Regions from separate parts of the Cellulomonas sp. CW35 genome, predicted to be linked through region 2. Evidence: riboswitches for the same ligand, from Rfam matches in the RefSeq annotation. Region 2 holds a riboswitch; each other region holds the start of a gene.
What was found. Region 2 has a riboswitch for S-adenosylmethionine ahead of ACT17Q_RS02710 (aminotransferase class V-fold PLP-dependent enzyme). Riboswitches for the same ligand answer to the same signal wherever they lie in the genome.
Positions count from the first base shown of each region.

Region 1 (10,149 bases), 820 kb from region 2:
CTGCTGGGCGTGTCCCGGCTGTCGCTGCCGGACGCCGGCACCGCGTTGGACGTGACCGGGTACGAGCGGGGGACGATCACGCCGTTCGGCTCGCTCACGGCGTGGCCCGTGGTCGCCGACGAGCGCGTGCTCGGGCGGCGGGTGTCGATCGGGGCGGGCGCGCACGGGGTCGCCGCGACCGTCGACGGCGACGCCCTGGTCACCGCGCTCGACGCGACGGTCGCGGACGTCACGCAGGACGCGTCCGGACGCTGAGGCCCCGACCTGCGTCCGGAATGAGCGCGCCACCCCGCGGGCGGACCTGGGAGGATGGGACGCCGTGACCACCGACCAGCGCGACGAGCGCCGCCAGCGCCGCCGTCGCCCTGAGCCGAACGGCGAGGCCCGGCGCGCTCGAGCGGCCGCGGCGCGCGAGGAGGCGGTGCTGCCGCCGATCACCTACCCCCCGGAGCTGCCGGTCAGCGCGCGGCGGGCGGACATCGCGGCCGCCATCCGGGACCACCAGGTCGTCGTCGTCGCCGGTGAGACCGGGTCGGGCAAGACGACGCAGCTGCCCAAGATCGCGCTCGAGCTCGGCCGGGGCCGGGCGGGGCAGATCGGCCACACGCAGCCTCGGCGCATCGCGGCACGGTCGGTCGCGGAGCGCATCGCGCAGGAGATCGGCACGCCGCTCGGCGAGCTCGTCGGGTACCAGGTGCGGTTCACGGACACCTCCAGCGAGCACACGCTCGTGAAGGTCATGACGGACGGGATCCTGCTCGCGGCGATCCAGCGCGACCCGCTGCTGCGGCAGTACGACACGCTCATCATCGACGAGGCGCACGAGCGGTCCCTCAACATCGACTTCCTGCTCGGCTACCTCACGCGCCTGCTGCCGCGCCGCCCGGACCTCAAGCTCGTCATCACGTCCGCGACGATCGACTCCCACCGCTTCGCCCGGCACTTCGCGAGCGCCCCCACCCCCGAGCACCCCGACGGTGTCCCCGCGCCGGTCGTCGAGGTCACCGGCCGCACCTACCCCGTCGAGATCCGGTACCGGCCGTTGTCGCCCGACGCGCTGGGCGTGCAGGACGACGAGCTCGACGACGACGCGCCGCCGCGCCGCACACCGCCCCCGGCCCGCCCGCCCGTGCGGGAGCGCGACCTCATGACCGGCATCACGGAGGCGGTCGACGAGCTGTGCGCCGAGGGACCCGGCGACGTGCTCGTGTTCCTGTCCGGGGAGCGTGAGATCCGCGACGCGACGGACGCGCTGCGCGCGTCGTTCGGCACGCGCGTGACCGACCCGCGCCACCCGCAGGCGGTCGAGCTGCTGCCGCTGTACTCGCGCCTGTCGGCCGCCGAGCAGCACCGCGTGTTCTCGTCGCACCCCGGGCGGCGCATCGTGCTCGCGACGAACGTCGCGGAGACGTCGCTGACCGTGCCGGGCATCCGGTACGTCGTCGACCCGGGTACGGCGCGCATCAGCCGGTGGTCGAAGGCGACGAAGGTGCAGCGGCTGCCGATCGAGCCGATCAGCCAGGCGTCCGCCAACCAGCGCTCGGGGCGGTGCGGCCGCGTGGCCGACGGCATCGCGATCCGCCTGTACTCGCAGGACGACTTCGAGCGACGCGAGCGGTTCACCGAGCCGGAGATCCTGCGCACGTCGCTCGCGTCGGTGATCCTGCAGATGATCGCCGTGGGCGTCGCGGCCTCGCCGCAGGACGTGGTCGACTTCCCGTTCGTCGACCCGCCCGACGTGCGCGCGGTGCGCGACGGCGTGCAGCTGCTCACCGAGCTCGGCGCGATCGAGACCGGGCCGGACGGGACCCGGCTCACCGAGACGGGGCGTGCGCTCGCGCAGCTCCCGGTCGACCCGCGGCTCGCCCGCATGGTGGTCGAGGCCTCGCGCCACGGGGTGCTGCGCGAGGTCGTCGTCGTCGCGGCCGCGCTGTCCATCCAGGACCCGCGCGAGCGTCCCGCCGAGGAGCGCGAGAAGGCCGACGCGCTGCACGCGCGGTTCGCCGACCCCACCTCCGACCTGCTGTCCTACCTGAACCTGTGGGCCTACCTGCGCGAGCAGCGGCGCGAGCTGTCCGGCAACGCGTTCCGCCGCGCGTGCCGCGCCGAGCACCTGAACTACCTGCGGGTCCGCGAGTGGCAGGACGTCGTCACCCAGCTGCGGGACCTCGCCAAGGGTCTGCCCGCGGGGCGCCGTCGCGGTCCCGACGAGGCGTCCGGCGGCGGTGGGGAGGGCGGGTGGCCAGCGCTCGCGGACGGTCCCGACGAGGGTGCGGGTGCCGGCGGCCCGCGGCGCGGCGAGCTGCGCCGCGACTGGGACGCCGACGCGATCCACCGCTGCGTGCTGTCCGGGCTGCTGTCGCACGTGGGGATGCAGGAGGCCACCGAGGTCGCCGCACCCGCTCGTCGGGGGGACAAGCGCCCGGCCCGGCCCGACCGGCGCGGGCGCAACGAGTACCTCGGCGCGCGCGGCGCGCGGTTCGCGATCTTCCCCGGCTCGGGGCTCGCCCGGAAGCCGCCCGCGTGGGTCATGGCCGCCGAGCTCGTCGAGACGTCCCGGCTGTGGGCGCGCGACGCGGCCCGCATCGACCCCGCGTGGGCCGAGGAGCTCGGCGCGCACCTGGTCAAGCGCACCTACTCCGACCCGGCGTGGTCCACCAAGCAGGGTGCGGCCATGTGCACCGAACGCGTCCTGCTGTACGGGCTGCCCGTCGTGGCCGGCCGCCGGGTGCTCTACGCGACGGTCGACCCGGAGGCCGCGCGCGAGCTGTTCCTGCGGCACGCGCTCGTGCAGGGTGAGTGGACCACGCACCACCAGTTCTTCCACGAGAACCGGCGGCTGCTCGCGGAGGCCTCCGAGCTGGCGGCGCGCGCCCGCCGCGCGGACCTGCTGGCCGACGAGGACGCCCTGTTCGACTTCTACGACGAGCGGGTCCCCGCGGACGTCGTCTCCGCCCGGCACTTCGACCAGTGGTGGAAGACCGCGCGGCGCCGCGACCCCGACCTGCTGACGTACTCCCGTGAGCTGCTCGTCTCGTCCGACGCGGACGCGATCGACGAGTCCTCGTTCCCGTCGCGCTGGCCGCAGGGCGACCTGTCGCTCCCGCTGACCTACCAGTTCGAGCCCGGCACCGAGGCCGACGGCGTCACCGTGCACATCCCGCTCCCCCAGCTGCCGCGCCTGACGCCCGACGGCTTCGGCTGGATGGTGCCGGGGCTGCTCGACGAGCTCGTCGTCGCGACGATCCGCGCGCTGCCCAAGCCAGTGCGCGTGCAGCTCGTCCCCGCACCCGACGTCGGCCGCGCGGTGGCCGCCTGGCTGCGCGAGAACACCGCGACCTGGGCCGACACCGTGCGCGCGGGCGACGCCGCGCCGTCGTTCCACGACGCGTTCCGCTCCGCCGTCCGGGCCGTGCGCGACGTGGACGTCCCCGCCGACGCGTTCGACGACGACCGCCTGCCCGCGCACCTGCGCATGACGTTCCGCGTGGTCGGGGACCGTGGCGGAGTGGTCGACGAGGGCAAGGACCTCGCGGCGCTGCAGCACCGGCTCGCGGACCGCGCGCAGGACGCGGTCGACACCGCCGTGAAGGCCGCGCTGCGGCAGGCCATGCGGGAGGCGGGGCTGGCGGCCGACGAGCCCGCGCGGCCTGGTCCGCGCGCGCGCCCGGACCGCGGCGATGCCCGCTGGTCGGACGCGGGTGCCTCCGAGTCGCGGCACGCGAGGGACGGCTCGTCGGGGCCGGTCGCCGAGTCCGTGTCGCGCGCGGGCCTGACGACGTGGCCCGCCGACCTCACGCTCCCCGAGGTCGTCGAGGTGCGCTCGGGCGCGACCGTCGTGCGCGCCTACCCGACCCTGGTCGACGAGCGCACGAGCGTCTCGGTGCGCACGCTCGCCGACGCGTCCGCGCGCCCCGCCGCCGCGCGCGCAGGCCTGCGCCGGCTGCTGCTGCTCGACGTCGGGCTCGCCCCGGCCCGCGTGACGTCCCGCTGGACGGGTGCCCAGGCGCTCGCGCTGGCCGCCAACCCGTACCCGAGCCGCGAGGCGCTCGTCGAGGACGTGCAGCTCGCCGCGGTCGACGCGCTCGTCGACGAGCACCTGCGCACGCGCCCCGCCGAGGCGGGCCGCACCCCCGCGGACATCCGGACGCCCGAGGACTACGCCGCGCTGCGCGCGTTCCTGCGCGACCGGCTCGAGGACCGGGTGCACGCGCTCGTCGGCGTGCTCGTCCAGGTGCTCACCGCGTGGCGCGAGCTCGAGGTAGAGCTCAAGGGGACCTCGAGCCTCGCGCTGCTGGCCACCGCGTCCGACGTGCGCGAGCAGTCGGCGCGACTGGTCCACGCGGGATTCGTCGTCGAGACCGGCGCGGACCGCCTGATGCACCTGGTGCGCTACCTGCGTGCTGCGCGGTACCGGCTGGGCAAGGCCGCCGAGAACCCCGCGCGCGACGCCGACCTGGCGTGGCAGGTGCACGACCTGGAGAACGCGCTCGCGGCTGCGTCCGGGGCGGACCGCGCGCAGGTCGCGATGGTCCGCTGGCAGCTCGAGGAGCTGCGCGTGAGCCTGTTCGCGCAGCAGCTCGGCACCCCGACCCCGATCTCGGCCCAGCGCGTCCGCAAACAGCTCACCACCCTGACCTAACCCCAGCGGATCACGAGAACCCGCCGATCGGAGCTGGACGCGGTGATCGCGGACAGGGCGTCAAGGTCGTCGTCCCCGAGAAGCGCCGACGCCGCGGTGGGCGCCCACACCCCACGACCAGATCTTCTCGCTCCCTCCGAGACAACCTCGGAATCAGCGTGTCCACCTCACGGGGTCAAGCCCCCTCGGCGAACCCACTCCCGCCCACCCCGTGGTTGCTCCGGGTTCGCGCGCGCATACCGCGAGCAACCACGGTCTCGACCCAGCCACCGCGTGTCTCCTGGCTCGGGGATCTCGACAGCGACCAGCCCGGCACATGGCCGAGGTGGCCGGTCGTCGCCCCCGCGGATGCTACGGGAACGGCGCGTCTGAGCCGTAGCACCCACGACGTCGGGGTTGCGGAGCGGGACCGGGCCGACGGGGGGGAACGGGGTTCGGCTGACGGCCTGGCGTCCACAGTGGGCGCGCGAGGTCTGCCGCGCGTGGGCGGGAGACGGCAGACTCAACCGCATGGACGACACCGTGACGGCCGACACCCCGCTGGCGGCCGTGACCGCTCCGGCGCCCGTGACCGCTCCGGCGCCCGTGACGGGGCGGTGCTTCGGGGACGGGGACCCGCTGTACGAGCGCTACCACGACGAGGAGTGGGGTGTCCCGGTACACGGCGAGGAGGCGCTGTTCGAGCGGATCGCGCTCGAGGGCTTCCAGTCGGGGCTCTCGTGGATCACCGTGCTGCGCAAGCGCGAGTCGTTCCGTGCGGCGTTCGCGGGGTTCGACCCGCGGGTGGTCGCGGAGTACGACGAGCACGACGTCGAGCGGCTCCTCGCGGACGCGGGGATCGTGCGCAACCGCCAGAAGATCGAGGCGACCGTCGCCAACGCGCGCGCCCTGCTCGCGCTGCACGCCTCCGGCCGCACGCTCGACGCGTTGTTCTGGTCGTTCGCGCCGGACCGCACGCAGCACGTGCGCCCGGCCTCGTGGGCGGACGTGCCGGCGGTGACGCCCGAGTCCCGCGCGCTCGCGCGCGAGCTCAAGTCGCTCGGCTTCCGGTTCGTCGGACCGACGACGGCGTACGCGGCGATGCAGGCGTGCGGGCTCGTCGACGACCACCTGGCGACCTGCCCGTCGGTGCGTGGGTGAAGTCCCCGGCGGCTGCGGAGACGGATGCGGTGGGTCGTGGCGTTCGGGTGACCCGGCGCGAGAGCAGATCCGCAGGTCAGCGCACGTCGGCCGGGACGGGTCACGCGATTACCCGCGGCGTCCGGCCGTCCCGGTGCCGCCCGCTCGGATGAACCCGGGACGTGCTCTTCTCGGGTGATCCGGCTGTGGGGACTTCGCCTGATCGTGCACGGCGGTTACAGTCCTGCGCATGACCGAGATGCCCGACCACGACGGCGGCCTGGACGCCGTCCGCGGTGCGCGGGAGGCGCTGGGCGGGTCGGTCCCGCCGGACGCGCAGGTCCTGCAAGCGGTCGAGGCCGGTCTGCTGTCGACGGTGACGGGCACCCAGCCGTGGGGCGAGATCCCGCACCAGCGCCCGCGTCCGCTGGCCTGACCCGCGGAGCGTCCTTCCGCCTGATCTGCGACTCTCCGGCGACGCGTCCGCTGGGCGGCCCGCCCGTCTCGCAACGTGAGAAGTCGTGGTCAGCATGTGGGCTCCCGGCCTACGATCACGCCAACCATCCAGAGCGGCCGAGAGACCTGGCTCGTCGACGCCGCAGCAACCCCCCTCCGCGACGAGGGTGTGGGTGCTTCCGCCAGGACCGATGGAGTGGACATGTCGCAGACCCAGTGTCTGAACGGCCCGCCGGCGTGAGCGCGGCGACCGTGAACCCGCCCGCGGCGCAGCCGCGGCTCGACGACGCGCGCGCCGACGGTGCGAGCAGCGCGACGCGCCCCGGCGTCCCGACCGGCGCGCACGTGGCCGCCGACCCGCGGCCGCTCGGCACGCTCGACCGCCCGACGCTCTCGTTCGAGTTCTTCCCGCCGCGCAACCCGCAGGCCGCGCCGCGCCTGTGGGAGACCGTGCGCCAGCTCGAGGCCGTGCACCCGGACTTCGTCTCGGTCACGTACGGCGCGTCGGGCAAGACGCGCGAGACGTCGCGCGCGTTCGTCTCGCGGCTGCTGCGCGAGACGTCGCTGTCCCCGATCGCGCACCTCACGTGCGTGGGCACGAGCCGCGAGGAGATCACGACGATCGTCGAGGAGTTCCTCGACGAGGGCGTGCGCTCGTTCCTGGCGCTGCGCGGCGACCCCCCCGCGGGCCAGGCCGACTGGCAGGCCCACCCGGACGGCCTGGAGACCGCGAGCGCGCTCGTCGGTCTGCTGCGGGACATCGAGTCCCGCCGCTGCGGTGCGAGCCCGGCGCAGGCCGTGCGTGCGCGGGTGCGGCCGCTGTCGGTCGCGGTCGCGGCGTTCCCGCGCGGCAACGCGGCGACGGGCGGCACGCGCGCGCAGGACGTCGCGTCGCTGCTCGCCAAGCAGGAGGCGGGTGCGGACTTCGCGATCACGCAGGTGTTCTACGACGCCGAGTCGTACCTGGGCCTGGTGGCCGAGGCGCGCGCGGCGGGCGTGGTCATCCCGATCATCCCCGGGATCATCCCGTTGACCGACCCGGCCCGGCTGCTGCGCACGCAGGAGCTCACGGGTGTCCCGGTGCCGCGCGACCTGCTCGACGCGCTCGGCTCCGCGGACGACGCGTCGGCGGCGCACCGCATCGGCACCCGCGCGGGTGTCGACCTCGTCAAGGGCGTCCTCGACGGCGGCGCACCCGGCGTGCACCTCTACACGTACAACAAGCACGAGGCCGCGCTCGACCTGCTCGAGGGCGCGCAGCTGGACGGCTCGACACGCTGAGGTCGGCGCCCACGTCCCCCGAACCCCGCACCACCACGACACGAAGGCTGGACCCCATGAGCGAGACCCCGCAGTTCCCGACCGGCTCCGTGCTCGGCTACCCGCGCATCGGGCCGCGCCGCGAGCTCAAGAAGGCCGTGGAGGCCTTCTGGGCCGGGAGGTCCACGGCCGACGAGGTCGAGGCGACCGCCGCGGCGCTGCGCCGCCGGACGCGCGAGCGCCTCGTCGAGCTCGGCCTGCCGAAGGACACGGCCGCGATCCCGAGCGCGTTCTCCTTCTACGACCAGGTGCTCGACGCGACCGCGGTCGTCGGCGCGATCCCCGCGCGCTTCGCGGACCTCGTCGGTGAGGACGGCACGCTCGACCTCGCGGCGTACTCGACGGTCGCGCGCGGCCGTGGCGACGACCTGCCGCTCGAGATGACCAAGTGGTTCGACACCAACTACCACTACCTCGTCCCGGAGATCGGCCCGGAGACGACATTCTCGTACGTCGGCACGCGCCCGGTCGCGGAGTTCGTCGAGGCGCTCGCCGACGGCGTCCTGACCCGCCCGGTGATCGTCGGCCCGGTGACGTACCTGGCGCTCGCGAAGGCGACCGAGGGTGCGCCCGCGGATTTCGCGCCGATCGACCGGCTGCACGACCTGCTGCCCGTGTACGCGGACCTGCTGCGCGACCTCGCGGCGGCGGGGGCCACGTGGGTGCAGCTCGACGAGCCCGCGCTCGTCTCGGAGAGCATCGACGTGCCGGTCGAGCGTCTGCTCGCGGCGACCGCGGACGCGTACCGCGTGCTCGCGACCGAGCTCGCGCGCCCGCAGCGTCCCGCGCTGTTCGTCGCCGCCCCGTACGGGGACCTGGGCGCCGCGCTCCCGGTGCTCGCGGGCACCGACGTCGAGGCGATCGGGCTGGACCTGGTCAAGGGCACGGCGCCCACCGAGGCGGTCCCGGGCCTGGAGTCGAAGACGCTCGTCGCGGGCGTCGTCGACGGTCACAACATCTGGCGCGCGGACCTGGACGCCAAGCTGCAGGTGCTCGAGCAGCTCGAGGTCATCGGTGCGGGCGCGGTCGCGGTCGGCACGTCGACGTCGCTGTTCCACGTGCCGCACGACACGGCGGACGAGCCGAACCTGGACCCGACGCTGCGCTCGTGGCTCGCGTTCGCGGACCAGAAGGTCGCGGAGGTCGTCACCCTCGCGGAGGGCCTGTCCGAGGGCCGCGAGGCGATCCACGAGCAGCTGCTCGAGGCGTCCGACGCGGTCGCGTCGCGCCGCAGCGCGCCGGGGGTGGTGCGTCCCGAGGTGCGCGAGCGCACGGGCGGCCTGTCCGACGACGCGTTCGCGCGCGGCTCGTTCGACGAGCGCAAGGAGGCCCAGGCGCAGCGACTGAACCTCCCGCCGCTGCCGACGACCACCATCGGCTCGTTCCCGCAGACGCCCGAGATCCGTAAGGCCCGCGCGGCGCACGGCAAGGGCGAGCTGACCGACGAGCAGTACGTCGAGGAGATGAAGGCGGAGATCCGCCGCGTCGTGGAGCTGCAGGAGCGGATCGGTCTGGACGTGCTGGTGCACGGCGAGCCCGAGCGCAACGACATGGTGCAGTACTTCGCGGAGAACCTCGACGGCTTCGCGGTCACGGAGAACGGCTGGGTGCAGTCGTACGGCTCGCGCTGCACGCGCCCGTCGATCCTGTGGGGCGACGTGTCGCGGCCGAAGCCGATCACGGTCGACTGGACGACGTACACGCAGTCGCTCACGAGCAAGCCGGTCAAGGGCATGCTCACGGGCCCGGTGACGATCCTCGCGTGGAGCTTCGTGCGCGACGACCAGCCGCTGCGCGAGACCGCGAACCAGGTGGCCCTCGCGCTGCGCGACGAGATCACGGACCTCGAGGCCGCGGGCATCGCGGTGATCCAGGTCGACGAGCCCGCGCTGCGCGAGCTTCTCCCGCTGCGCGCGGCGGACCACGCGGACTACCTCGACTGGTCGGTGCGCTCGTTCCGGCTCGCGACGTCGGGCGTGCGTCCGGACACCCAGATCCACACGCACCTGTGCTACTCGGAGTTCGGCCAGATCATGGGTGCGATCGACGGTCTGGACGCGGACGTCACGTCCATCGAGGCGGCGCGTTCGAAGATGGAGATCGTCGAGGACATCGCGGCGGCGGGCTACCCGCGCGCGGTGGGCCCGGGCGTGTACGACATCCACTCGCCGCGCGTGCCGTCGGTCGAGGAGATCACCGAGCTGCTGACGGGTGCGGTCAAGGCCATCGCGCTCGACCAGCTGTGGGTCAACCCGGACTGCGGGCTCAAGACGCGCCGGTACGACGAGACCACGCCGAGCCTGGAGCACATGCTCGTGGCGACCCAGGCGGTCCGCGCCACGCTCTGAGACACCGCGCGAACGGGTCGGCCCAGCCCCGGGCCGACCCGTTCGTCGTCCCGACCCGAGCCCGCGCGTGCTGGACGCGGGCCGAGACCAGGGCGATCGCGAGCACGTCGGACGGTGGGTAACGTCCGGGAGGTGAGCCTGTTCGACGTGTCGCTCGAGGAGCTGCGGACCCGCACCAGCCAGAAGTGGCGCCGCTACCCGCCCGACGTGCTGCCGCTGTTCGTCGCGGAGATGGACGTGCGCGTGTGCGAGCCGGTGGTGGCG
Region 1 covers NZ_CP199000.1:3,366,595-3,376,743, forward strand. The annotation lists gene ACT17Q_RS15310 (aminoacyl-tRNA deacylase) at 1-255, shown strand, start outside; gene hrpA (ATP-dependent RNA helicase HrpA) at 320-4,642, shown strand; gene ACT17Q_RS15320 (DNA-3-methyladenine glycosylase I) at 5,153-5,782, shown strand; gene ACT17Q_RS15325 (hypothetical protein) at 6,012-6,197, shown strand; SAM riboswitch class I at 6,319-6,415, shown strand; gene ACT17Q_RS15330 (methylenetetrahydrofolate reductase) at 6,455-7,498, shown strand; gene metE (5-methyltetrahydropteroyltriglutamate--homocysteine S-methyltransferase) at 7,555-9,885, shown strand; gene ACT17Q_RS15340 (MalY/PatB family protein) at 10,018-10,149, shown strand, end outside.
Region 1: it holds a riboswitch for S-adenosylmethionine, as region 2 does, so the genes downstream of both, ACT17Q_RS15330 (methylenetetrahydrofolate reductase) here and ACT17Q_RS02710 (aminotransferase class V-fold PLP-dependent enzyme) in region 2, are expected to answer to the same signal.

Region 2 (10,149 bases):
CCCCACCCAACCGCAGGCCGGACCGACCATCCGCCGCGTGGTCGACCCCCCCTCCACCCGCGACCCCGCCGTTACTCCGGCTATCCGCGACAAGAACCGGAGCAACCCCGGGCTCGTCGACCATCCAGCCGCGGAGTCGGTCGACGATCCGCCGCGCGGGTCGACCGACCATCCAGCCGCGACCCCGCCGTTGCTCCGGCTATCCGTGACGAGACCCCGGAGCAACCCCGGCCTCGTCACCCACCCAACCGCAGGCCCGAACGGCCCTCCCCCGCGCGGGTCGACCGGCCATCCAACCGCGACCCCGCCGTTGCTCCGGCTATGCGCGACGTGACCCGGAGCAACCCCGGCCTCGTCACCCACCCAACCGCAGGCCCGAACGGCCCTCCCCCGCGCGGGTCGACCGGCCATCCAACCGCGACCCCGCCGTTGCTCCGGGTATGCGCGACGAGAGCCGGAGCAACCCCGGGCTCGTCACCCACCCAGCCGCGGGGTCCGTCGACCATCCAGCCGAGGGCTCGACCGGCCATCCAACCGCGACCCCGCCGTTGCTCCGGGTATGCGCGACGAAACCCGGAGCAACCCCGGCCTCGTCGACCATCCAGCCGCGGGCTCGATCGACCATCCAGCCGGGGTCGACCGGCCATCCGGCCACGGGTCGACAGGCCATCCAGCCGCGAGACCGTCGTTGCTCCGGGTATTCGCTACCGGAGCCGGAGGAAGCGCGGGGTCGCGGAGCTCGGCGCGCACGACGGGGTGCGGACGGGCTGTGCGGCGCGGCGCTCGGGGGTCTGAGGGGTCGGGTGGGTCAGGTGGGGGTGGCCAGGTGGGGGGGTCAGGTGGGGAGCCAGCCTGCGAGGGCGGCGATGCCGCGGGCCACCTCGTCGGGAGTGCGGCCCGCGGTGCCGACACGGTGCACCGACGGGGGGCAGCCACGCTCGAGCGCGCGGGCCGCCGCGTCGCTGCGCGCCACGTGCGCGGCGAGCTCGGCGCCGTGCTCGCGCTGCGCGAGCCGCTCGCGTGCGGTCTCGTCGTCGGCCGTGAGCAGCACGGCGGTGACGCGCGGGGAGTCGCCCATCGCGGCGGCCAGGTCGTCGGCGTACTGCGGGCTCACGGTGTTCGTGTAGACCAGGCGGCGGTGGCCGAGGTCGCGGTAGGCGGACCACACCGCGCGCAGGTTGCGCTCGGCCAGGCGGTCGGCGTGCGGTGCGGGGTGCGCGAGGTCCAGGTAGTCGCCCTCGATCACGGCGTGCGGGACGTCGGCGTCGCGGAGCAGCGCGTGCAGCGCGTGGGCCACGCTGGTCTTGCCGACCCCGGACCGGCCGCCGATCAGCACGACGTGCGACCGCTCGCCGGGGCCGCCGTCGCCGGGCCGCGCGCGCTCGTCGTCCCGGGCGGCTCCCGCACGCTCGTCGGACGCTGCGTGCTCGTCGGACGCGTGCTCGTCGGACGCTAGGTGCTCGTCGGAGCCCGGCAGTCCCAGCCGTGTGCGCAGCCGCGCACGCGCGGCGGGCCACTCGTCGGCCAGGACCGAGAAGTACACGGAGTCCCCGCGTGAGCCGTCGGGCGCGAGCCGGTGACCGCGCAGCCGCCCCTCCTCGACCGCGCCGAGCCGCGCGATGGCCGCGAGCGAGCGCGCGTTGCGCGCGTCCACGCGCAGCGCCACGCGGTGCACGCCCCACGTCTCGAACGCGTGCGTCAGCAGGGCGAGCTTGCACGCGGGGTTGACGTGCGTGCCCCACACCGCGGGGTCGTAGAACGTGTGCCCGACCTCGAGCCGGCCCATGCGCAGGTCGACGTCGTAGAACGAGGTCGACCCGAGCACCGCGCCGGACTCGGCGTCGAGCACCGCGAACGCGTACCGCCCGGGCGTCGCGAGCGCGCGCTCGACGTCCTCGAGCATGTCGTCGGGCGTGCGGGGAACGGGCGTCGTCATGCCGCGCCAGACCCGGTCGTCGACGAACACGACGAGCGCCGCCGCGTGCTCCGGACCGAGCGGGACGAGGTTGACCCCGGGGGCGTCGAGCGTCAGGTCGTGCTGCACGGGCCGCATCGTGCCATCCGGCGCACGTGCGGTTCGAGCCCTTTGCGCCCCGTGGACGGCCGGGGACGGCCGCGGGTGGCAAGGTGGGCCCATGCTGCTGGACGCCGGAGGCGACTACGACGGGCTGACGTTCACCGACGAGCGGTTGTCCGGGCAGGACGGTCGCGAGGCGCGCTTCCTCGACTGCACGTTCGTCGGCTGCGTGCTCGACGACGCGGAGCTGGCGCACGCGCGGTTCGTCGACACCACGTGGACGGGCGTGCGGGCGAGTGCGCTCGACCTGTCGAGCACCGCGTGGCAGGACGGTGGGTGGACGGACTGCCGGCTCGGGGCGGTGCAGGCGTACGGGTCGCGGTGGACGCGCGTGCACGTGTCCGGCGGCAAGCTCGACTACCTCAACCTGCGCGACGCGACGCTGGAGGAGGTGCGGCTGACGGGGGTCGTGGTGGACGAGCTCGACCTGGCGCGGGTGCGCGCACGGCGGCTCGTGCTCGAGGACTGCCGCGTGCGGCGACTCGACGTCACCGGCGCGACCCTGACCGACGCGGACCTGCGTGGCGTGCGCGACCTGCAGCACCTGGACGGCGTCGCGGGGCTCGCGGGTGCGACGATCACGTCCGAGCAGCTCGTCGAGCTCGCGCCGGCGCTGGCCGAGCACATGGGTCTGCGCGTCCGGTGACGGACCGCGCGCGGGCGCGTCAGGCGAGCGTCATGGCCAGCGCGGTCGCGGTGAGTGCGGCGGGGTCGTCGGGGCGCACGCCCACGGCCGCGAGCTGGCCGAGCCCGACGACGGCCGCGAGCGCGACGGACGAGCGGCGGCGGGCCTCGTCGGGGTCCTGCCCGAGCTCGACGAGCAGGTCGGCGAGGTAGTCGACGCGCCGCTGGGACACCCGTGCGACGACGTCTGAGACGCCCTCGGCGGCGGCCTCGACGTACAGGCGCGCGCAGTCGCGGCGCCGGCTCGCGACGGCCGTGAACAGGGCCTCGACGCGGTCCCGGGCGTCGCCGCGGCCGTCGCCGTCGACTCCCGCGCGGGCCTCGTCGCGGTCACGACGAACGTGCGCCTGCACAACCGGCGCGGCCGCCTCTACCTGCTGCCCGTGCGTGCGCTGCACCCGCACGTCGTGCGGAGCATGCTCGCGCGCGCCGCGCGCGTCCTGACTCCCTGACCTCTGCGGCGCCGCTCGGCTCAGTCGAGCGCAGGACCGCACGCCGCCGCGGCGGTCGCGGCCAGGTGGTCCAGGCCGTGCACCGCGAGCAGCGGACGCGTGTCGTCGACGACCGCCCAGCAGCCGTCCTCGACCGCGTACCGCGAGCGCGGCCCGTCCGTCACGTACGCGTGCAGCGCCGCGACCAGACGGTCGACGGCCTCGCTCGGCGTCCCGACCCCCACCGACGCGCGGATCGCACCGCCGCTCGCACCCAGGCGGGACAGCAGCGGGTGCGCGCAGAACCGGCCGTCACGCACACCGATGCCGTGCTCGGCCGCGAGGTACGCGGCGACCAGGCCGGGGTCGTGGTCCTCCACCGTGAACGTCACGACCCCCACGGGCTCCGCCGAGTCGGGCCAGATGCTCGCGACGCGCACACCCGGGACCCGCTCGAGCCCCGCGACGAGCCGGCCCCGCAACGCCCGCTCGTGCTCGACGAGCGCCCCGGCCGGCAGCGCCGCGAGCGCGTCGCACGCCTCCGCCAACGCGATCGCACCGATGACGTTCGGCGACCCGGCCTCGTGGCGCGCCGGGGCCGGCTGCCACACGGTCCGGTCGGCCCGCACGTCGCGCACCGCACCTCCCCCTGCGAGGTACGGCATGCCCGTGTCGAGCCAGTCGCGACGGCCGACGAGCGCGCCCGCGCCGAACGGCGCGTACGTCTTGTGGCCCGAGAACGCGACGTAGTCGGCGCCCGTGCGCGCGAGCGAGAAGCCGCGGTGCGGCACGAGCTGCGCACCGTCGACCGCGACCCGCGCACCCGCGGCGTGCGCGATCTCGACGACCCGCTCGACCGGCAGCGCCTCACCCGTGACGTTGGACGCGCCCGACACCGTGACCAGGGCGTACGCGCGCGCGGTGAGCTCCGCGCGCAGCGACTCGAGGGTCGCGGCGACGGTCTCGGCGATCGGCAGGATCGTCGTGCGACGGCCGTGCGGGTCGCTCGAGCGCAGCCACGGGAGCAGGTTCGCGTGGTGCTCCAGGTCGAGCACCAGCACCCGCTCACCGGTCGGGACGACCCCGGCGAGCAGGTTGAGCGAGTCGGTGGTGTTGCGGGTGATGATCGCGACGTCGTCCTCGCGCGCGTCGACGAACCGCGCGACCGCCTGCCGCGCGGACTCGTACAGCGCGGTCGACACCTGCGAGAGGTACCCCGCGCCGCGGTGCACCGACGCGTACAGCGGCAGCACCTCCGCGACCCGGTCGGCGACGGCCTGGAGCGCCGGTGCGCTGGCGGCGTAGTCGAGGTTCGCGTAGACGCGCTGCGTGCCGTCGACGAGCGGCACCGTGGTGCTGCCCCCGACCACGGGCAGGAGCGGCTGGACGGCGGACACGGTGGTCGCGCCCGTCGTCGTGCCGGTCGTCGTGCCGGACGTCGGGGCCGTCGTCGGACAGGACGTCGTCTCGGCCAGTACGGTCACGGGGGTACCTCCGTGGATCCGGGGACCCCGGGTCCGGGCATCCCGCGCTTGCCGGCACCGGTCGGTGCTCGGCCTGGTCGTCACCCGGGGCACCCCACCGCGGAGGAGGGTTGCCGGCCAGCGAGCCGGGGCTTCGCGCTGGCGCTCATGACCTGACCGAAAGGGTGGCGAGCCGAGCGAGCGGCTGTCAACGCGGACACCCGTCCGTCTCGCCACGCGGAACGCGTGTCCACGAGGTGGATGTGGCCGACGAATCGGCGTTACAGTCCTCGCACCATCCAGAGCGGCCGAGAGATCTGGCTCGACGACGCCGCAGCAACCCGCAGGCCCCGCGCCTGGCCGAGGGTGCTACCGCCAGGACCGATGGAGGAGCGACATGGCCGGACCCTACGCAGGCGACCTCACCCCGCAGCAGGCCTGGGACCTCGTGGCGTCCGACGAGCGTGCGCTGCTCGTCGACGTGCGCACCGAGGCCGAGTGGCAGCAGATCGGCGTCCCCGACGCCGCCGACACGGGCGGGCGCGCCGCGTTCGTGCAGTGGCTGACCCCGGTCGGCCCCAACCCCACGTTCCTCGACGAGCTCGCGGCGACCGGGCTCGAGCCCGGCGACGGCCGCCCCGTCGTGTTCCTGTGCCGGTCGGGCGTCCGCTCGGTCGCCGCCGCGCAGGCCGCGACCGCCGCGGGCTACGGCCCGGCCTACAACGTGCTGCGCGGGTTCGAGGGCGACGTCGGGCCCGACGGGCACCGCGGTCACTGGGGCTGGCGCGCCGAGGGCCTGCCCTGGCGGCAGGCGTGAGCCCGTACGCCCCCGGCCCCGGCGACTGGGACGCCCGGCGGGTCGACCGCTCGACGCTGCGCCCGGACACGCTCGCGGTGCGCGGCGGGCACGTCCGCTCGCAGTTCGGCGAGTTCGGCGAGGGGCTGTTCCTCACGCAGGGCTTCACCTACGACTCTGCGGGCCAGGCCGAGGCCGCCTTCGCGGGCGAGGTCGACCGGTTCCTGTACTCCCGCTACAACAACCCGACCGTGTCCACCTTCGAGGAGCGCCTGCGCCTGCTCGACGGCGCGCAGGCCTGCTACGCCACCGCGTCCGGCATGAGCGCGGTGTTCACGGCGCTCGCCGCGCTCGTCGGCTCGGGCTCGCGGATCGTCGCGGCCCGTGCGCTGTTCGGGTCGAGCGTCGTCATCTTCGACGAGATCCTCGCGAAGTGGGGCGTGCGCACCGAGTACGTCGACGGGCACGAGCTCACGCAGTGGGAGGCGGCGCTCGCCACCCCGGCCGACGTCGTGTTCTTCGAGACGCCGTCGAACCCGATGCAGGACCTCGTCGACATCGAGGCGGTCTCGCGCCTCGCGCACGCGGCCGGCGCGGTCGTCGTCGTCGACAACGTGTTCGCGACCCCCGTGTTCTCCCGCCCCCTCGACCTGGGCGCCGACGTGGTCGTGTACTCCGCGACCAAGCACATCGACGGGCAGGGCCGTGTCCTGGGCGGCGCGATCCTCGGCTCGGCGGACTTCGTGGGCGGGCCGGTGCAGACGCTCATCCGCAACACCGGGCCCTCGCTCTCGCCGTTCAACGCGTGGGTCCTGCTCAAGGGCCTCGAGACGCTGTCGATCCGCGTGCGGCACCAGGCCGCGTCCGCGCTGACGCTCGCGCGCTGGCTCGAGGAGCACCCGGCGGTCGAGTCCGTCCGCTACCCGTTCCTCGAGTCGCACCCGCAGCACGACCTCGCGCGGCGGCAGCAGACCGGCGGCGGGACGGTCGTGACGTTCACGCTGCGCACGCCCGAGGGCGCGACGCCGGAGCTCGCGAAGAAGACGACGTTCGGTGTGCTCGACGCCCTGCGCGTGGTCGACATCTCGAACAACCTGGGTGACGCGAAGTCGATCGTCACGCACCCGGCCACGACGACGCACCGCAAGCTCGGCCCCGAGGGGCGCGCCAGGGTCGGCATCGGTGAGGCCACGGTCCGCTTCTCGGTGGGTCTGGAGGACGTCGAAGACCTGCGCGACGACCTCGACCAGGCTCTCAGCACGCTGCGCTGACCCTCCGCCACCACCTCTCCGCTGGGGACCCCACCACCCCACCCGGCCGACGCCGGGGTTGCTCCGGCTCCGACGTCCCGGAACCGGAGCAACCGCGGGGTGGTCAGGTGAGCGTGCGGGCCAGGGCGGCGGCGTGGCGGCGCGAGCCGCCGACGAGCGCGAGCTCGACCCGGTCGACGCCCGCGCGGCGCGCGACGTGCGCCGCCTCGGCGGCGAGCGTGTCGAGCGGCGCGACGAGCATCGTCGCGTCCACGTGCCACGCGAGGTGGCTGAACGCCGCCGCGTAGGCGAGGTGGCCGCGACGACGAGCCGCGTCGTGCGCGTCGTCGGCGACGACCGTCTCGACCTCGAGCACGACGGTGACGTCGCTGCGCGGGCGGCCCAGCGCGGCCATCTCACCGTCGAGCATCGCGACGAGCGCGCGCACCGCCGCGTGCGTCGGCAGACCCGCACCGTGGCGGACGCGGATCACGTCGGCGCGGGCGGCCGCGAGGGCGAGCGTCGTGGGTACGAGCGTCGAGTCGTCGATGACGAACTCGGTGACGTGCCGCGGGGTGGCGGCGGCGAGCGCGACGGCGGCGGGCCGCGCGGGGGACGTCAGGTCAGGGGTGCGCACGTGCGCGAGGGGCTGAGCCACGGGAGGAGGTCCTCGGGTCGGACGGGGTGCGCGACGAGGGCCAGGGGGCCGCGGGCGCGCGCGAGCGTCAGCTCAGCGACAACACACCCGGACCGAGAACATGGCGGACAGGGTAACCACGGCGGCGCGGTTGTGACCACCCCGCGTCCACGATCCGGCAGCCGTCACCCCGGGACGTCACCACCGCCGCGTCGAGCTCAGCGGAGCGCGCGCCCGAACCAGAGGGTCAGGAAGTCGTCGGCGTGGTCGGTGTACGGGGGCACGGGCCGGTAGCCCGCGGACAGGTACAGGGTCACGGCCTCGGGCTGACGGATGCCGGTCGCGAGCACGGTGCTCGTGAACCCGCGGGCGAGCGCGTCGTCGTGCGCGGCGGCGAGCAGCGTCCGCGCCACGCCGGCCCCGCGCGCCGCGTCGCTCACGAACATCTTCTTGAGCTCGGCGCTCCCGTCCGGCTGACCGGGGCGCGGCGCCCGCAGGGACAGGCAGCCCACCGGCACCCCCGCGACCCGCGCCAGCCAGGTGGTGAGCACGCCGACGCCCTGGCGGGCGTCGTCGGACGCGAAGCCGAGGTCGGGCGCGTCGGGGACCAGCTCCGGGTAGCGCTCGACGTTGAACGCCCACATCGCGCGCCGCAACCCCCGCGCCTCGTCGTGGTCCCAGGGCACGGTCTCGAGCGCGACGTCCGCGGCACCGGTGGAGCGCCGCGACGAGGTGCGGGGGCCCGCGGGGACGTCCTTGGCGAAGCAGCGCGAGAGCGGCTCGTCGGCGTACTCGGCGTAGTTCGGGATCGAGCGGTACCCCAGCGAGAGGTACAGGCCGATCGCCTCGGGCTGCAGGACGCCGGTCTCGAGGACCAGCCGCGTGCAGCCGTGCGCGGGTGCGAGCCGCTCGAGCTCGAGCATGACCCGCCGCGCGTGGCCACGCCCGCGTGCCCGCGGCGCGGTGTACAGGCGCTTGACCTCGCCCACGCCCGCGCCGAGGTCTCCGGACGCGTCGCGCAGCGCGACGCACGCGACCGGCTCGTCGCCGTCCCGCAGGACGACCATCGCGACGATCCCGTCACCGGTCATCGTGTGGCCGGTGTCGTCGTCGCCGTACCGGTCGCGCAGCTCGGCCTGCTGGGCGGTGCGCAGCGTGGCGGCGGCCGGGTCGTCCCAGTGGACGAGGTCGAGCGCGACCGTCATGCGTCAGCCGACGAGCGCGTGCAGCACCGAGGTGAAGAACCGCAGGCCGTCCGTGCCGCTGCGCGGCCCCTTCGCGCCGTCCGGCCCGAAGCCCGCCTCGACGGCGTGCTCGGGGTGCGGCATGAGCCCGACGACGTTGCCGCGCGCGTTGCTGATGCCCGCGATGCCGCGCCGCGACCCGTTCGGGTTGTGGTCCTGGTAGCGGAACACCACCCGACCCTCGCCCTCGAGCTCGTCGAGCGTGCGCTCGTCGGCGACGTACTGGCCGTCCTGGTTCTTCAGCGGGATCGTGATCCGCTCGCCGAGCGTGTAGTCGCGGGTCCAGGCGGTGTCGACGTTGTCGACCGACAGCACCTGCTCGCGGCACACGAAGTGCAGGTGGTCGTTCTTGATCATCGACCCGGGCAGCAGGTGCGCCTCGGTGAGGACCTGGAAGCCGTTGCAGATGCCGAGCACCGGCAGCCCGCCGTGCGCCGCGTCGACGATCTCGGTCATGACCGGTGCGAACCGGCTGATCGCACCGGCGCGCAGGTAGTCACCGTACGAGAACCCGCCGGGCAGCACCACGGCGTCCACGCCGTGCAGGTCCGCGTCCGCGTGCCACAGCGCGACGGGCTCGGCACCCGCGAGGCGCACCGCCCGCGCGGCGTCGCGGTCGTCGAGCGTCCCCGGGAAGGTGACGACGCCGATGCGGGTCACGCCGGGACCTGCTCGTCGGCGTAGACCGCGACGACGTCCTCGATCACGGGGTTCGACAGGACCTGCTCGCCGGCCTCACGTGCCGCGGCGAGCACCTCGTCGGTGACGTCGCCGTCGACCTCGAGCTCGAACCGCTTGCCCTGGCGCACGCCCGCGAACTGACCGAACCCGAGCCGGCTCAGCGCGGCGGCGACGGCCTTGCCCTGCGGGTCGAGGATCTCCGGCTTCGGCATGACGTCGACGACAACTCGTCCCACAGGTCTGCTCCTGGTTGCGCGGTGGCGGGGGTTCGCCGCGAGTCTACGACCCGTCCCGCACGGCCGACCGCGCCGACCGCCGGTCGGACACGGCGCCGGGCACGGCGTCGGGCACGGCGTCGGGCACGACCGCCGCACGGGGGGTGTCCGCCGCGGGCACGCGCCCGACGGCGAGCGCGACGACGTCGACGAGCGCGAGCTCCTGCCCGCCCCCGGGCGACGCGGCACCGTCCACCGCACCGTCCACCGCACCGTGCCCCGCATCGTGCAGCGCAGCGAGCGCCGCGGCCGACACCAGGAGCACGACGAGGCCGCACGACGCGACGAGGTAGGACAGGCCGGGCGCCGCGGAGCGCTCGAGCGCGACGAGCCAGACCAGCAGGCCGACGACGAGCAGGGCGGCGAGCCCCGTCGCGCGCCCGGCCGGGACGACGATGCGGTGCGGCTGGTCCGGCAGCGCCCGGCGCCGCCGGCCCCGCAGCCCGGCCACGACGACGACCGCGAGGACGAGGCCGAGGAGCACGGCGCCGACGAGGATCCCCACCCCCAGTGCTCCGGGTCCGCCCGGTGCGACCGCGTCGACCTCGACGCACGCCCGACCGCACGGGGTCACCGCGAGGTGGCCGGGTGCGGTGAGCACCACGCCCAGG
Region 2 covers NZ_CP199000.1:564,232-574,380, reverse strand. The annotation lists gene ACT17Q_RS02725 (GNAT family N-acetyltransferase) at 836-2,044, opposite strand; gene ACT17Q_RS02720 (pentapeptide repeat-containing protein) at 2,136-2,723, shown strand; gene ACT17Q_RS02715 (hypothetical protein) at 2,743-3,159, opposite strand; gene ACT17Q_RS02710 (aminotransferase class V-fold PLP-dependent enzyme) at 3,234-4,676, opposite strand; SAM riboswitch class IV at 4,716-4,829, opposite strand; SAM riboswitch class I at 4,948-5,046, shown strand; gene ACT17Q_RS02705 (rhodanese-like domain-containing protein) at 5,053-5,472, shown strand; gene ACT17Q_RS02700 (O-succinylhomoserine sulfhydrylase) at 5,469-6,722, shown strand; gene ACT17Q_RS02695 (hypothetical protein) at 6,826-7,359, opposite strand; gene ACT17Q_RS02690 (GNAT family N-acetyltransferase) at 7,557-8,543, opposite strand; gene purQ (phosphoribosylformylglycinamidine synthase subunit PurQ) at 8,547-9,242, opposite strand; gene purS (phosphoribosylformylglycinamidine synthase subunit PurS) at 9,239-9,499, opposite strand; gene ACT17Q_RS02675 (hypothetical protein) at 9,543-10,149, opposite strand, start outside.

Region 3 (10,149 bases), 1.4 Mb from region 2:
TCCTACCGCGGTCTGGTGCAGATCCTCGAGGGGGCCTCGCACTCCGCGTCGAACGTGCTGTGCGACGCGCTTCTCGTCGACCAGATCTCCCGCTCGGACACCTACCCGTACGTCGACGTCCGCGAGGACGACGTGTCGATGGGCCACGAGGCCACGGTGTCCCGCGTGAGCGAGGACCAGCTGTTCTACCTGATGTCCCGAGGCATGCCGGAGACGGAGGCCATGGCGATGATCGTGCGCGGGTTCGTCGAGCCCATCGCGCGTGAGCTGCCCATGGAGTACGCCCTCGAGCTCAACCGCCTCATCGAGCTGCAGATGGAAGGGGCCGTCGGCTGATGACGACCACCACGAACGAGTCGGCCCTGGCGACCGACCACTCCCGCGCGGTCGCGGACGGCGCGCACACGCACGGTGTGGGCGGCGTGCCGGAGGCCTCGCGCGCCGAGCGCAGGACGTCCTTCGACGTCGCGGACTTCGCCGTACCCACCGGCCGCGAGGAGGAGTGGCGGTTCGCTCCCGTCGCGCGCCTCGCGCCGCTGTTCGCCGCGGACTCGGGCGGCGTGCTCGACGGGCACGGCGTCCTGACGACCGTCGTCGAGTCGCCCGAGGTCGTCGTCGAGATCGTCGACCGCGGCGACGCGCGTCTCGGTGTCGTCGGCAAGCCGGGCGACCGCGCGGCGGCCGTCGCGTGGGCCTCGGCGCCGCGCGCCACGCTCGTGACGATCCCGCGTGAGGCCGTGACCTCGAAGGTCACGTCGATCCGCATCGAGGGCGTCGAGGGCGCGGGCACGCAGGACGCACCGCTCGAGCCGAGCGCCGCGCACCTCGTCGTGAAGGCCGAGGCCATGTCGCAGGGCACGGTCGTCATCGACCACGTGGGCCACGCCGCGCTCACCGAGACGGTCGAGATCGTCGCGGAGGACGGTGCGCACCTCACGGTCGTCACCGTGCACGACTGGGCCGACGGCTCCGTGCACGCCGCGTCGCACCGCCTCGAGGTCGGCCGTGACGCGACGGTCAAGCACATCGTCGTGACGCTCGGCGGCGACGTCGTGCGCGTGACCCCGGACGCGCAGTTCGCCGGCGAGGGCGGCTCGGTCACCATGCTCGGGCTGTACTTCGCGGACGCCGGCCAGCACCAGGAGCACCGGCTGTTCGTCGACCACGCGGTGCCCAGCTGCGTGAGCCGCGTGACCTACAAGGGCGCGCTGCAGGGTGCGGGCGCGCACACGGTGTGGGTCGGCGACGTGCTGATCCGGGCCGAGGCCGAGGGCACCGACACGTACGAGCTCAACCGCAACCTCGTCCTCACCGACGGGGCGCGCGCGGACTCCGTGCCGAACCTCGAGATCGAGACCGGGCTGATCGAGGGCGCGGGGCACGCGTCCGCGACCGGCCGGTTCGACGACGAGCAGCTGTTCTACCTGCGGGCCCGCGGCATCCCCGAGCCCGACGCGCGACGCCTCGTCGTGCGCGGCTTCTTCGCCGAGCTGGTGCACGAGATCGGTGTCCCGGAGGTCGAGGAGCGGCTCATCGCCGCGATCGAGGCCGAGCTCGAGGAGTCGATGTCCGTGCTCGACCAGGTCGCCGTCGAGGGCAGCGACGCGGGTGCCGTGGTGGAGCAGGCATGACCGCACAGCTCGCGTGCTACGCGTCCGACGTGCCCACGGGGGGCACGCTGCGCGTCGAGCTCGAGGGCGAGACCGGGACCGTCGAGGTCGCGATCGTCCGCGACGACGACGGCGAGCTGCACGCGATCAGCGACATCTGCTCGCACGGCGCGGTCTCGCTGTCCGACGGCGAGGTCGAGGGCTGCACGATCGAGTGCTGGCTGCACGGCTCGCGGTTCGACCTGCGCTCCGGCAAGCCGCTCGGCCCGCCCGCCGTCACCCCCGTCCCCGTCTACCCGGTCACGCTGGACGGCGAGCGCGTGCTCGTCGACGTGGACCGGACTGTCTGACCGTCACCGAGGAGCAACCCGCATGACCACCCTGGAGATCCGCGACCTGCACGTCAGCGTCGAGACGAAGGAGGGCCCCAAGCCCATCCTGCGCGGCGTCGACCTGACCGTGAACAGCGGCGAGACGCACGCGATCATGGGCCCCAACGGCTCGGGCAAGTCGACGCTCGCGTACTCGCTCGCCGGCCACCCGAAGTACCAGATCACGGGCGGCTCGGTGCTGCTCGACGGCGAGGACGTCCTGGCGATGTCCGTCGACGAGCGGGCCCGCGCCGGCATGTTCCTGGCGATGCAGTACCCGGTCGAGGTGCCGGGCGTCTCGGTGTCGAACTTCCTGCGCACCGCGAAGACCGCGATCGACGGCGAGGCCCCCGCGCTGCGCTCGTGGGTCAAGGACGTCCGTGCCGCGATGGAGAACCTGCGCATGGACTCGACGTTCGCGGAGCGGTCCGTGAACGAGGGCTTCTCGGGCGGTGAGAAGAAGCGCCACGAGATCCTGCAGATGGAGCTGCTCAAGCCGCGTCTCGCGATCCTCGACGAGACCGACTCGGGCCTCGACGTCGACGCGCTGCGCATCGTGTCCGAGGGCGTCAACCGCGTCCGTTCGACGACCGACGTCGGCGTCCTGCTGATCACGCACTACACGCGCATCCTGCGCTACATCACGCCCGACTTCGTGCACGTCTTCGTCGACGGCCGCATCGCGGAGGAGGGCGGCCCGGAGCTCGCCGAGCGCCTCGAGAACGAGGGCTACGACCGGTTCCTGGTCAACTCCTGACCTCGTGCGGGTGCCGGGCCGCTGCCCGGCACCCGCGCACCCCACCCGTCCACGTCGAGGGGATCCGCAGTGAGCACCACCCTGGAGGCCGCCGAGCTCGCGGCGGTGCGGGCCGACTTCCCGCTGCTCGAGCGCACGCTGCGTGACGGCAAGCGGCTGGTCTACCTCGACTCGGGGGCCACGTCCCAGAAGCCCGACGTGGTCCTCGACGCCGAGCAGGACTTCTACCTGCAGCGCAACGCCGCGGTCCACCGCGGTGCGCACCAGCTCGCCGAGGAGGCGACCGAGGCGTTCGAGGACGCCCGGGCGCGCGTCGCGTCGTTCGTCGGGGTGTCGCCCGGCGAGCTCGTGTGGACGAGCAACGCGACCGCGGGCATCAACCTGGTCGCCTACGCGCTGTCGAACGCGACGGCGGGCCGCGGGGGAGCAGCGGCGCAGCGGTTCGCGCTGCGTCCCGGCGACGAGATCGTCGTCACCGAGGCCGAGCACCACGCGAACCTCGTGCCGTGGCAGGAGCTCGCGCTGCGCACGGGCGCGACGCTGCGGTGGATCGGCGTGGACGACGACGGGCGCCTGCGGACCGACGAGATCTCGAGCGTCGTCACCGACCGCACGCGCGTGCTGGCCTTCACGCACGCCTCCAACGTGACCGGCGCGATCACCGACGTGCCCGCGTTCGTCGCCCGCGCCCGCGAGGTGGGCGCGCTCACGGTGCTCGACGCGTGCCAGTCCGTGCCGCACCTGCCGGTCGACCTGCACGAGCTCGGCGTCGACTTCGCCGCGTTCTCGGGGCACAAGATGCTCGCGCCGACCGGCGTCGGCGCGCTCTACGGGCGACGTGAGCTGCTCGAGGCGATGCCGCCCGTCACGACGGGCGGCTCGATGGTCGAGGTCGTCACGATGACCGAGACCACGTACGCCCCGCCGCCGCAGCGGTTCGAGGCCGGCACGCAGATGGTCTCGCAGGCCGTCGCGATGGGCGCGGCCGCGACCTACCTGTCCGACCTCGGGATGGACGCCGTCGCCGCGCACGAGCACGACCTGGCGGGCCTGCTGCTCGACGCGGTGGCGTCCGTGCCGGGTGTGCGGGTGATCGGCCCGACCGACACCGCAGACCGGCTCGCCGCGGTGTCGTTCGTCGTCGACGGCGTGCACGCGCACGACGTGGGGCAGGTGCTCGACGACGCCGGCGTCGCGGTGCGCGTCGGCCACCACTGCGCACAGCCGCTGCACCGCCGGTTCGGCGTGGCCGCCACGGCACGCGCGACCGCCGCGGTGTACACCACCGACGAGGAGATCGCCGTGTTCCGGGAAGCGCTCGCGGGGGTCCGGGCGTTCTTCGGACTGACGGACTGACGGACTGACGGACTGACGGCGCCCCCGGCGCCACGAGAAGGGCGACGTATGAGCAGCTCGATGGAGCAGCTGTACCAGCAGGTGATCCTGGACCACGCGAAGTTCCCGCACGGGCGAGGGCTGGGCGAGGCGGCCGACGGCGCCCGCTCGGCGCAGTCGCACCAGGTGAACCCCACGTGCGGCGACGAGGTGACCCTGCAGGTCGACGTCGACGACGCCGGGGTGGTCCGCGGGCTGCGCTGGGAGGGGCAGGGCTGCTCGATCTCGCAGGCCTCGGTCTCGGTGCTGCACGACCTGGTGCTCGACCAGCCGCTGGGCACCGTCGACACGCTCGCCGCGTCGTTCCGCGACCTCATGCAGTCCAGGGGGCAGGGGCTCGACGACGACGATGCCGAGGAGGCGCTCGGCGACGCCGCCGCCTTCACGGGCGTCGGCAAGTACTCCGCACGCGTGAAGTGCGCCCTGCTCGGCTGGGTCGCGCTGAACGACGCACTCATCAAGACCGGATCCCGGGAGGACGCATGACCACCCCCAGCACTGGCTCACCGACGACCGTCGCGGACGTCGAGGAGGCGATGCGCGACGTGATCGACCCCGAGCTCGGGATCAACGTCGTCGACCTCGGCCTCGTGTACGGGGTCGCGCTCGAGCAGAACACCGCGGTGATCGACATGACGCTCACGTCGGCGGCGTGCCCGCTCACCGACGTCATCGAGGACCAGTCGGCGCAGGCGCTCGACGGCATCGTCGACGGCTTCCGCATCAACTGGGTCTGGATGCCGCCGTGGGGCCCGGAGAAGATCACCGAGGACGGTCGTGAGCAGATGCGGGCCCTCGGCTTCAACATCTGACACACCTCGCACGCGGGCGGTGGACGGCGGACTCGTCGTCCACCGCCCGCGTTCGTGTGACGTCCCTTGCTCGTGCGAGCCGGGCCGCGTTAGCGTCTCCCCAGGTCAAGAGCGATCAGCGAGACGCCCTCCGCGTGCTGGTCCGGCAACCGCGCAACCTCGCGCACGGTGCCCCGGAGGAAGACCGGCCCGGCGGCGACCGCCGCCGGGAAGTGCGAAGGGAGTACGCCCATGAGTGAGAAGTTCCTGCGCGCCGACGGTCTCGTCGAGCTGCGCCCCGCCCCCGCGGCGGTCGCGGAGGCGAGCCGGACCGGTGTCGACCTCGTCACCCGCGGGGAGCTGTGCACCGCGTGCCTGGTCGGCGACTGGGGTCTGTCGCTGCTGAGGGTCGCCAAGACGCTCTGCGACGACTGCACCTGGCTCGAGTCCGAGGTCTCGCGGCGGGCCGGAGCGGCACGCTCGCGTGCGGGTCGGACGGCCGGCGACGGGGTCGTGCAGCTCGCCGGGCTGTCCGACCCCGACGACGCGTCGTGGGCGCCCGTCCGCGCCGCGCTCCAGCTGCGCGACGCGCGCCTGACCGAGCTGCTCGACGACGCCGCGGCGTCGGGTATGGCGGTCGTCGAGCTGGACTCGGTGCGGGATCACGATCGCACCGTGCGAGCGGTCAGCCGGCAGGACGCTCTCCGGTCCGGTCTGCTCGACGACTCGGCGGAAGCACGAGTGCGTCTGTTCGCGGAGTGGCTGCGTCTGCTCGCTCCCGAGGACCACGCCGTGCGCGCCGACGTGCTGGCGGACGTCCCGGCGCTCGCGCACGCCCTGCGCGCGCACCAGGTGGGAGTGATTGCGGCCTCGGTCCGCGCTGACGTCGACCGGGTGGGCCGGGAGACGGCCCGAGCCCTCGCGACGGTGACGCGTGCGCCGCTCGCGCTGGGCGCCGTCGTGAGCCGTCTCGTTCGGGTCCGCCTGACCCGTTTCGCGCGCGCGGCCCGCGCGTAGCACCGACGCATCGCGTGGGTCCGGCTGACCTGCGTGGTGGGGGTCGCACTGGGCCGCGCCACGCAGGTCAGCCCGGCGCGGCGTGCGCTCAGCCCTTCTTCGACTTGGGGGCGCGCAGCCGGAGCCACCGCGCCTGGCCCTCCTCCCGGAGCTCGACCTGCCCCTGGCGTGAGCGCACGAAGTCCGTGAACGTCGCGAAGCCGAGCGCAGCCTCGTTGTACCGGGGGTCGAGCCGCTTCATCTGCTGCTTGACCGCCGACGCCTGGCTCCAGCCGTCGGCGTCCTTCGCGACCAGCCCGAGTGCGCGTGCGAGCAGCCGCGTCGCGACCGGACCGCTGATCGGCTGTGACGACGTCTCGGGCTCGGTGCGCGTCGCGGTCGTCGCCGTGCGCGGAGCGGTCGTCACGGGCGAGGCAGCAGCGTCGTCCGGGGCGCCCGTGACGACGGTGTCGTCGTCCTCTGCCTCGTCCGACTGCCGCACGGCCTCGTCGTAGTACTCGAACTCGTCGCACGCGGAGATCAGTGCCTTGCTGGTCCCGCCCGGCACGCCGACGCCGACGACCACGCGCCCGAGGCGCTTGCACCGCTGCGCGAGCGCAATGTAGTCGGAGTCGCCAGCCACGATCACGACGTGCGTGAGGTCGGTGAGACGGAACAGGTCCTCGAGCACGTCCACGGCGAGCCGGATGTCGGCGCCGTTCTTGGTACCGGACGCAGGGAAGAGCTGCGTGAGGTCGATCGCGCGGTCCACCAGCTGGCGCCGGTACGCCGCGTTGGCCGGCACCGACCAGTCGGCGTACGCGCGGGTCACGGCGAGCGTGCCGAACGACGACGCGTAGTCGAGGAGCGCGCTCACGTCGACCCGGGCGGCGTCGAGCCGAGGGGCGACGTCCTTACCGGCGTCACGCGCGTTGTCCTTGCGCCACGAGCCGTCACCGTGGAGCTGGTCGTAGCGGGAGATGACGATGTTGTCGAAGTCGAGATAGACGCCCACGCGGGCGGAGCTGTCGTCGGTGCTCATGCCCGGAGTCTGCCCGATGCGGGCGTCAGAGCGTGTCGGCGGCGAAGGTGTCGCACGCCGCGAGGTCGCGCTGCTGGTAGCCGGTGGTGAACCAGCGCTGGCGCTGCTCGCTCGAGCCGTGGGTCCACGAGTCGGGGTTCACACCGCCGCCCGACTGCTGCTGGATGTGGTCGTCGCCCACGGCTGCGGCCGCGTCGATCGCCTGCGCGAGCTCGTCGGCGGTGATGGGCTTGAGGTAGGTGACACCGGTGTCGGGGTCCTCGGTGGTCGCGGCGTTGCCGGCCCACATGCCCGCATAGCAGTCGGCCTGGAGCTCGACGCGCACGGAGTCCGACCCGGCGCCCGACCCGCGGCGGTCGGAGGAGTCGAACACGCCGGTGACGTTCTGGACGTGGTGGCCGTACTCGTGCGCGTAGACGTACATCTCGGCGAGCGGGCCGCCCTTCGCGCCGAACTGGCTGGTCAGCAGGTCGAAGAAGCCCAGGTCGAGGTAGATCGTCCGGTCCCCGGGGCAGTAGAACGGCCCGGACGACGACGACGCGTCGCCGCACGCGGTCCGCACCGCGGACGTGAACTCCACGGCCTCCGGGATGGTCGCGTCCGCCTTGCGCAGGGTGGGCGTCCAGTACGTGTCGAGGGAGTCGAGGGTCGCGGACAGGCGGCACGCGCGGTCGGTGTTGGCCTGCTCGGCCGTGCAGGCACCGACGGTGCCGTCCTGCCCGGGCTCGCCCCCGCCACCACCGAGGAGCGCGCCGGGGTCCACGTTGCCCCCGGACAGCAGCGTGATCGCGAGGATCACGAGCAACCCGAGACCGCCGACGCCGCCGCCGATCGCCATGCCACGCCCGCCGGCGGAGCGGCGCGACTGCACGCGTCCGCCGCCGAAGCTGCCACCCTCCTGGAACGTCACACCCGGGACGGTAGTCCGTGCACGGGCACCGCGCGATTCAGCCCTCGCCGATCCCGCGCGCGGCGAGCGCCTCGCCCGTCGCGCGTGCGTGGCCGACCATGCGCACCGCGGCCGGCACGACGAGCGCGCGCGGCGAGCGGGCGAGCCCGCGCGCCCGTGCGGCGTCGCGGGACTCGTGCGCGGCGTGCAGCAGGACGGGGACGGAGCGCAGCATGAGGCTCACCGCGAGCGCGACGGTCTGCGGGGGGAGGCCGACGTGCCGCAGCGGCCCGGCGGCACGGCGCAGCGCGTCGAGCAGGTCGTCGGCGCGCGTGGTCGCGGTGACGACGGTGGCGAGCAGGACGAGCGCGACGAGGTCGGCGGCGGTCTCGACGCCCGACGCCCAGCCGCGTGACCATGCCTGGTACCCGCCGACCAGGAGCGCGACGGCGCCGACGCGCACGAGGCCGCTGCGCGTGCGGTGCCACGAGAGTCTCGCGACGGCGTGGCTGGCGGCGGCGACGGCGAGCGCGACGAGCGCCGACGCGGCTCCGCGGACGACGAGGACGACGACGCCGGCCAGTGCGAGCGCCGCGAGCTTGCGGAGCGCGGGCGCCCGGTGCAGCACCGAGGTGCCCGGCTGGTGCATCCCGAGCGGGCCGGACCAGACGGGCCGCAGCGGCGTGCCGGGGCGGGTCACGGGACGTCGCCGGCGCGCACGGGGGACGACGCCATGAGGTCCCGGTACGCGGCGACGGCGGCGGACGGCTCGCCGTCGTGGACCACCCGGCCGTCGTCGACGACGAGGACGCGCTCGGCGTGCTGCGCGGCGTCCAGGTCGTGCGTGACGACCACGACCTGCTGCGGCAGGTCGGCGAGCAGGTCGTCGACCACCGCGCGCCAGCGCAGGTCGAGCAGCGTCGTCGGCTCGTCGCAGACCAGCACGTCGGGGTCGGTCGCGAGCACGGACGTGAGCGCGAGGAGCTGGCGCTGCCCGCCGGACAGCGCGTGCACGGGCAGGTCGGCGCGGTCCGCGAGCCCGACGCGCGCGAGTGCCGCACGGGCCCGGGCCTCGCGCTCGCGCGCGTCGGGCACGCTGCGCCGCAGCGACAGCGCGACGTCCTCGACGGGGGTGGGCATGACGAGCTGCGCGTCGGGGTCGGTGAACACGAAGCCGACGCGCCGCCGGACGGCCGGTCCGTCGGTACGCGTGTCGAGCCCGTCGACGCGCACGGTCCCGGACGACGGCAGCACGAGCCCGTTGAGCAGGCGTGCGAGCGTCGACTTGCCGGAGCCGTTCGCGCCGACGACCGCCACGCGCCGTTCGGTGAGACGCAGCGTGACCGGGCCGAGCAGGCGCGTCACGGTGTCCGGGCCGCCCGAGGGGTCGGGCGTCCAGGCCGTGACGAGCGCCTCGCTCAGCTCGATCATCAGCGGCGCCGGCGCAGCAGGTCCGGGTAGGCGGCGAACACCGCGAGCGCGACCGCGGCCGCGAGGAGGGTCTTCACGGTGTCCCCGGGGAAGAACACGGCGCCCGCCGCGAAGGCCTCACCGGCCGTGAGGTCGGTGCGCAGCACGATGCCCGCGATGCCCAGCGGGTGGACGGTGAGCGCGGTGGCGGTGAGGCCGCTCGCGACGAGGACGAGGTAACGCGCTGGGCCGGTCGCCTTGCGCGCGGCGCTCGCGAGGACGCCCGCGAGCGCGGCGGCCAGCGGGAAGCCCAGCAGGTAGCCGACGCTGGGCCCGGCGAGCACCGCCAGGCCACCCGTGCCGCCCGAGAACACGGGCACGCCCGCGAGCCCCACGGCGAGGTAGAGCAGCACGGCGAGCGCGCCGCGGCGCCAGCCGAGCACCAGGCCGGCCAGCACGACTCCGAAGGTCTGGAGCGTGACGGGCACCCCGGTGCCCGTCGGGATGCCGGGGACGACCGCGCACACCGCGATGAACGCGGCGAAGACCGCGACGAGTGCGACGTCGGCCGTCGCGGGGAGCGCCCGCTCGGCGGGCTCGGGCAGCGCGACGTCCAGCACCGCGGCCGGGTCGGGCAGCGCGGGGGACGGCGGGGCGTCCGCGATCGCGGTCCCGGGCGGTGCGGAGTGCTGGCGTGCGTCGGTCACGGGTGGCCCCCTCGGGTCGGTGCTCCGGTGCGTCGTCGTGCGGGATCGGTCGGGTCGTCGTCCGCGCTCGTGCGCTCGTGCTCGTCGTCGCCGCGCCCGTCCGTGCCGGACGGCGCCGCTGTCCCGCCGGTGGGCGGGGGAAAGGACGACGGTCGTCACGCTAGTGCTCGTTAGGATGGAC
Region 3 covers NZ_CP199000.1:2,010,516-2,020,664, reverse strand. The annotation lists gene sufB (Fe-S cluster assembly protein SufB) at 1-336, shown strand, start outside; gene sufD (Fe-S cluster assembly protein SufD) at 336-1,631, shown strand; gene ACT17Q_RS09275 (non-heme iron oxygenase ferredoxin subunit) at 1,628-1,960, shown strand; gene sufC (Fe-S cluster assembly ATPase SufC) at 1,983-2,738, shown strand; gene ACT17Q_RS09265 (SufS family cysteine desulfurase) at 2,808-4,094, shown strand; gene sufU (Fe-S cluster assembly sulfur transfer protein SufU) at 4,143-4,619, shown strand; gene ACT17Q_RS09255 (metal-sulfur cluster assembly factor) at 4,616-4,945, shown strand; SAM riboswitch class IV at 5,049-5,166, shown strand; gene ACT17Q_RS09250 (hypothetical protein) at 5,177-5,941, shown strand; gene ACT17Q_RS09245 (NYN domain-containing protein) at 6,030-6,962, opposite strand; gene ypfJ (KPN_02809 family neutral zinc metallopeptidase) at 6,988-7,872, opposite strand; gene ACT17Q_RS09235 (energy-coupling factor transporter transmembrane component T) at 7,910-8,551, opposite strand; gene ACT17Q_RS09230 (energy-coupling factor ABC transporter ATP-binding protein) at 8,548-9,282, opposite strand; gene ACT17Q_RS09225 (biotin transporter BioY) at 9,282-9,968, opposite strand.
Region 3: it holds a riboswitch for S-adenosylmethionine, as region 2 does, so the genes downstream of both, ACT17Q_RS09250 (hypothetical protein) here and ACT17Q_RS02710 (aminotransferase class V-fold PLP-dependent enzyme) in region 2, are expected to answer to the same signal.